2 linked regions of the Pararhizobium capsulatum DSM 1112 genome follow. The protein of the gene in region 1 interacts with the protein of each later gene in a pairwise test. Links are inferred from orthologs where the notes say so. Each region holds a gene or a part of one and is shown on either strand. Other genes may lie near its edges. The genes, in order: sfsA and QO002_RS01435.

Evidence for each region.
Region 2: the proteins of sfsA (region 1) and QO002_RS01435 interact in binary tests that used the Escherichia coli proteins (3 or more experiments, as listed by UniProt). The link is inferred for Pararhizobium capsulatum DSM 1112 from one-to-one orthologs.

Annotation. Positions count from the first base shown.
Region 1 is NZ_JAUSVF010000001.1:2,388,560-2,391,632, reverse strand. What follows is about bases 197-2,947. They hold sfsA (DNA/RNA nuclease SfsA), read left to right. Parts: upstream 197-1,086; coding sequence 1,087-1,809; downstream 1,810-2,947. Other genes in these bases: radC (RadC family protein), read left to right, coding at 2,678-2,947; map (type I methionyl aminopeptidase), read left to right, coding at 1,842-2,681; phaC (poly(3-hydroxyalkanoate) polymerase subunit PhaC), read left to right, coding at 197-1,059. Also shown: more of phaC, read left to right, coding at 1-196; more of radC, read left to right, coding at 2,948-3,073. UniProt on the Escherichia coli protein: Binds to DNA non-specifically. Could be a regulatory factor involved in maltose metabolism.
Region 2 is NZ_JAUSVF010000001.1:306,243-309,563, forward strand. Bases 323-3,321 are described here. They hold QO002_RS01435 (glutamate-5-semialdehyde dehydrogenase), read right to left. Parts: upstream 2,463-3,321; coding sequence 1,182-2,462; downstream 323-1,181. Other genes in these bases: rsfS (ribosome silencing factor), read right to left, coding at 323-409; QO002_RS01430 (nicotinate-nucleotide adenylyltransferase), read right to left, coding at 561-1,145; proB (glutamate 5-kinase), read right to left, coding at 2,455-3,321. In the rest of the region: more of rsfS, read right to left, coding at 1-322. UniProt on the Escherichia coli protein: Catalyzes the NADPH-dependent reduction of L-glutamate 5-phosphate into L-glutamate 5-semialdehyde and phosphate. The product spontaneously undergoes cyclization to form 1-pyrroline-5-carboxylate.

The sequences.
Region 1 (3,073 bases):
GGATCGACCGCGACGGTACTCAAGCGCCCTCTCCTTATCTGCCCGCCTTGGATCAACAAGTTCTACGTGCTCGACCTCAACCCGGAAAAATCCTTCATCCGCTGGGCGGTAGAACAGGGACATACCGTCTTCGTGATTTCCTGGGTCAACCCTGACGCGCGTCATGCGAATAAGGATTGGGAAGCCTATGCGCAGGAAGGCGTCGGTTTCGCGCTCGATACGATCAATAAGGCGACGGGTGAGGATGAAGTAAACGCGATCGGTTACTGCGTCGGCGGCACTTTGCTCGCTGCTACGCTGGCCTTGCATGCGCAGGAAGGCGATACCCGCATTCGATCGGCGACGTTGTTCACAACCCAGGTCGATTTTACCCATGCCGGCGACCTCAAGGTCTTCGTCGATGCCGACCAGATTGCACTGCTTGAACAGCGCATGAAGGAAACGGGCTACCTCGATGGTTCGAAAATGGCGACGGCTTTCAACATGCTGCGCGCCTCCGATCTGATCTGGCCGTACTTCGTCAACAACTACCTGAAAGGCCAGGAACCGCCGCCCTTCGACCTGCTCTACTGGAACTCCGATTCCACCCGCATGCCGGCGGCCAACCATTCCTTTTACCTGCGCAATTGCTATCTGGAGAACAAGCTTACGCAGGGTGAGATGGTCGTGGCCGGAAAACGCCTGTCCCTCGGTGACGTCAAAATCCCGATCTACAATCTCGCAGCCAAGGAAGACCACATTGCTCCGGCAAAGTCGGTCTTTGTAGGCAGCGGCTTCTTTGGGGGCGACGTGACCTATGTCATGTCGGGCTCCGGCCACATCGCCGGCGTCGTCAATCCCCCCGCCAAGGGAAAATACCAGTTCTGGACGGGTGGCAAGCCAACCGGTGAATTCGAGGACTGGGTGAAGTCCGCCGAAGAAACGCCCGGCTCCTGGTGGCCGCACTGGCATAACTGGATCGAGAACCTGGATAAGACCCGAGTACCGGCACGGCACACTGGTGGTTCTCTGAATTCCATTGAGGATGCTCCCGGCTCCTATGTGCGCGTTCGTGCCTGAAGCAGCGGTCGGCCGGATTTCCAAGGCATGAATTTCGAAAGCCCGCTCGTTCCGGCCACGCTCATCCAACGCTACAAGCGTTTTCTGTTCGATGCCCTTCTCGAAGATGGGCGAACGATCACCGGTTTCTGCCCGAACACCGGCTCGATGCGCGGCCTGACGACGCCGGGTTCGCGCATATGGCTTTCGGAGCATGCCAGTCCTACCCGCAAATATCAGCATATGCTGGAACTGGTGGAGGTCGATGGCGTGGCAATCGGTATCAATACCGGCCTTCCCAACAAGCTTGCCGAAGAGGCGGTCCGGGCCGGGCTGGTCGGCAATCTCGCAGACTATCCGGTGCTGCAGCGGGAACAGCGATACGGCAAGAATTCGCGGATCGACTTCCTGTTGTCGGATCCCGCCGATGGACGGCGCTGTTATGTCGAGGTCAAGAACGTGCATTTCAGCCGCACGCCTGGCTTGGCTGAATTTCCCGACAGCCCCACCGCTCGAGGAGCGAAACATCTGGAAGAACTGGGCGACATGGTGGCAGAGGGTCATCGCGGTGTGATGATCTACCTCGTGCAGCGCGCCGATTGCGACCGCCTGCGCATCTGCGACGATCTCGACCCGAACTATGCGCGGGCGTTCAAGAGAGCACAGGCACGTGGCGTCGAGGCTTTCGCACTGCGTTGTCGCGTTTCGGCGACGCAAATCGTTGCGGATAGCTTGATCGCCATGGACGAAACAGGCCCGGCCGGTTTATGACATCAGGCAAAGACAACTGAAAGCTTTAGAGCATGGTCACCTACATCGAGGCCGAATCTGCGCCTTATAAAAACACCGGCGTCATCCGCCTCTACACGCCTGAAGATTTCGCCGGCATCAAGCGCGCCTGTCAGTTGACCGCGCTTTGTCTCGATGAACTGGCAAGCCGCGTTCAGCCGGGCGTCACGACCGACGAGATCGACCGTTTCGTCTTCGATTTCGGGATGGATCACGGCGCCCTGCCCGCGACCTTGAACTATCGCGGCTATACCAAGTCCTCCTGTACCTCGATCAATCACGTCGTCTGCCACGGCATTCCCAACGACAAGCCGCTACGCGACGGTGATGTGGTCAATATCGACGTGACCTATATCATCAATGGATGGCATGGCGATTCCAGCCGCATGTATCCGGTGGGCGAGATCAAACGCGCAGCCGAGCGCTTGCTCGAAGTCACCTACGAATGCCTGATGCTTGGGATTGCGGCGGTAAAGCCCGGCGCACGCACGGGCGCCATAGGAGAAGCAATCCAGACCTATGCGGAAACCGAGCGGTGCTCGGTCGTGCGCGACTTCTGCGGCCATGGCGTCGGCCGGCTTTTCCACGACGCGCCGAATATCCTGCATTATGGCCGAGCCAATGAAGGCCCGGAAATGCGCGAGGGCATGATCTTCACCATCGAGCCGATGATCAATCTTGGCCGCCCGCATGTGAAGGTGCTGGCTGACGGCTGGACGGCCGTCACCCGCGATCGTTCGCTTTCGGCTCAATACGAGCACTGCGTGGGCGTCACCGCCACTGGCTGCGAGATTTTTACCCTCTCTCCAAGTGGTCTCGACCGTCCAGGCCTTCCCCCTTTGAGCGCAGCATGAAGAAAACTCCCGTTCCGCCGGGCCAAAGCAATTGGCAACCGCCGGAGCAGGCGGGATTCTTCAGCGAGCAGCAGGGCCAAGGCTCCGGTCTCGCAGGCTCATCGGACTTGGCTCACTACCACGGTCATCGGGAGAGGCTGCGCAACCGGTTTCGGGATGGCGGCGATGGATCGCTGGCCGACTATGAAATTCTTGAACTGCTGTTGTTTCGTCTGATCCCACGGCGGGATACGAAGCCGATCGTAAAGGCGCTTCTCGATCGCTTCGGTACCCTCTCCGGCGTGTTTGGCGCGCAACCTGCCCTGCTGCAGGAGGTTAAAGGCATCGGTGAAGCCGTTGCGCTCGACCTGAAGTTGATCGCCGCGATCGCACACCGGACACTCAAAAGCGAA
Region 2 (3,321 bases), 2.1 Mb from region 1 along the record:
TGTCCGGCGCGGCCCACATCTTCTCGATGTTGTAGAACTCGCGGATTTCCGGACGGAAAACGTGGACGATGATATCGCCGCCGTCGATCAGGACCCAGTCACCGGTTTCCAGACCTTCGACGCGGGCATTGCCTAGCCCTTCGTCCTTAAGATCAGAAATCAGATGGTCCGCAATCGCCGTCACATGCCTGTTGGACCGCCCCGAGACCACAACCATGTAGTCCCCAAGCGCCGATTTTCCGGCAATGTTGATGGTGACAATATCTTCCGCTTTCGAGTCCTCAAGACTTGTGAGGACCAGGTGAAGAGCACGTTCGGCAACATCGCTGCTTTGAACCGTGCTGTGCGGGAAAATGCGTGTGACACTTCCCTTCGCGTGTGCTGTTGTCAGGGACTTTTTCCTTTCCAGTTGAACAGAACAGGCACTACGACTCGTTTTGTCAGACGAACCGTCACACCAAATGTAGTCATCAATGCCTTAACGTTTCAAGACATGAGAAATAAATGATGGATTGTTCCCACGTTTTTGAAGCAAAGGGCAACGGCGAATCGTGCCCTGCTTAATCCGCCTTTGCCCTGAGCGCCGTGGAGCTTAAAGGTGAGCGTGGACCATGGATGAAGGTCCAGGCAGGTGCTGCGCGCGATGCAAGGCTTGCGGCATCGTCTTCGTCGATCCGCGCATACTCGAAGGTTTTGGCCATTTTTGACGAGAGATAGGCCAAGGTCGCTCCCGGCCGGTCGATGACGGCGATCGGATATGTCTTGGCGATCGCCTGCCAGTCCTGCCAGAGATGGAAGCTCTTCAGATTGTCCGCCCCCATGATCCAGACGAAGCGCACACCGCGATTTTTTTGTCGCACTTTTTCCAGGGTGCGCGCGGTGTAGCTCTGCCCCAGCGCCTGCTCGAACGCAGTAATCTTGATGCGGGGGTCGTGGGCAATCTTTTCGCAGAGGGCAATGCGTTCGGAAAGTGGCGCCAGCTGGTTGCGGCTTTTCAGCGGATTGCCCGGCGTCACCATCCACCACAGCTGATCGAGCTTCAATCGGCGCAGCGCAATATCGGCCACCAGCTCGTGGCCGGCATGGGGCGGATTAAAGGAGCCGCCAAACAACCCGACGCGCATGCCCGGCTCGACATGCGGCATCTTCAGATAGGCAGGGTTGACGCCGGTTTCATTCACTTAGGGGCGAACCTGACCATTACCGCGCACCCGGTACTTGAAGGATGTCAACTGCTCGACGCCGACCGGCCCGCGGGCATGCATCTTGCCGGTTGCAATGCCGATCTCGCCGCCCATACCGAACTCGCCGCCATCGGCGAACTGGGTCGAGGCGTTGTGCACGAGGATGGCGGAATCGATCTCGGCAAAGAACCGCTCGACGACGTCAGGATCTTCCGCAATGACCGCCTCCGTATGGGAGGAAGACCATTTGCATATGTGCTCGATCGCGCCTGACACCCCATCAACCAGCGCAACCGAGATGATGGCATCAAGATATTCCGTCGCCCAATCCTCTTCCGTGGCAGCGATCAGGCCGGGCATCATGGCGCGCAGTTCTTCGCAGGCTCGGATTTCGCAGCCCGCTTCAATCAGCGCCGTGAGCAGCGGCATGACAAACCGATCCTTGGCCGCGCGATCGATCAGCAAAGTCTCGGCCGCACCGCAAATGCCGGTACGCCGCATCTTGGCATTGATGACAATCTTCTTCGCCATCTCCACGTCAGCGGACGTATCGACATAGACGTGGCAGACACCCTCAAGATGGGCAAAGACCGGCACCCGCGCCTCGTTCTGCACGCGTGCCACAAGGCTCTTGCCGCCACGGGGTACGATCACGTCGATCATTCCGCCAAGTCCCGTCAGCATGGCACCAACCGCTGAGCGATCTGCCACCGGCACCATCTGGATCGCGTGCTCTGGAAGCCCGGCATCCCTCAAGCCTTGCACCAGGCAGGCATGGATAGCCTGTGATGAATTGAGGCTGTCGGAACCGCCACGCAGAATCACGGCATTGCCGGCTTTCAGGCACAGCGCGCCAGCATCGGCTGTCACATTCGGACGACTCTCATAGATCACGCCGATTACACCGAGCGGCGTGCGAACGCGCTCGATATGCAGACCGTTCGGCCGGTCCCATTCCGAAATGATATGGCCGACCGGATCTGGCAGGTCTGCAATGGCGCGGATTGCATTGGCCATGTCGAGCACACGATTTTCCGTGAGTGTCAGGCGATCGAGGAAGGAGGCGGCTACACCCGTCTCACGGGCATTTTCAAGATCAAGCGCATTGGCGGCAAGGATCTCGTCCTTGCGGGCGACGATCGCACTTGCCATGCTGACGAGAGCGGCATGCTTGCGCTCGGCCGAGGCGATGGCCAATGGCCGGCTGGCAGCGCGCGCCTGACGGCCGATGACGGCCATGATTTCTTGGATTTCTTTTTTGCGTGCATCGTCAAGCATGTGCGTCACTCCTCTCCGGCTCGGCCTCCCGCCTGGCCGCCGTCATTACCATGTCGTCCCGATGAACCATGGCCGAACGCCCGGCATAACCGAGAATCGCGGCAATCTCCGCCGATTTGCGGCCCGCAATCTGGCGGGCTTCATCGGCATCATAGCCGGCAAGCCCGCGCGCGATCTCGCGGCCTTCCGATCCGATGATCGCAATGGTATCGCCGCGGCTGAACGAACCTGTCACCTGCCGCACGCCCGCCGGAAGCAGGCTCTTGCCGGAACCAAGTGCATTTTCCGCACCGGCATCGATCACGATGCTGCCCGCCGGCAACAGTTGCCCCGCAATCCAGGTTTTTCGCGCGGTTACGGGGAAAGCCGAAGGTGCAAACCAAGACGACCGCGCACCCTCGACGATTGCCTGCAGGGGACGATCCGTCTTGCCGGAGGCAATGATCATCGCGCAACCGGCGACCGTTGCGATCTTGCCGGCGTCGATCTTGGTGCGCATGCCGCCACGCGACAATTCGGAGGCCGCACCGCCCGCCATCGCCTCGATCTCGGCGGTAATGGCAGGAATGGTTTCGAGAAAACGCGCTTCGGGATCGAGATGCGGCGGCGCCGTATAGAGCCCGTCAATATCCGACAGCAGCACCAGCAGATCCGCGCCCGTCATGGTCGCGACGCGCGCGGCCAGACGATCATTATCGCCATAGCGGATTTCCGAGGTGGCGACCGTATCGTTTTCGTTGATAATCGGCACCGCACCGATCTTCAGAAGCTGGCTGATGGTGGCGCGCGCATTGAGATACCGGCGGCGTTCTTCAGTGTCGCCTAGCGTCAACAGGATCTGGCCTGCCACGATAGCGTC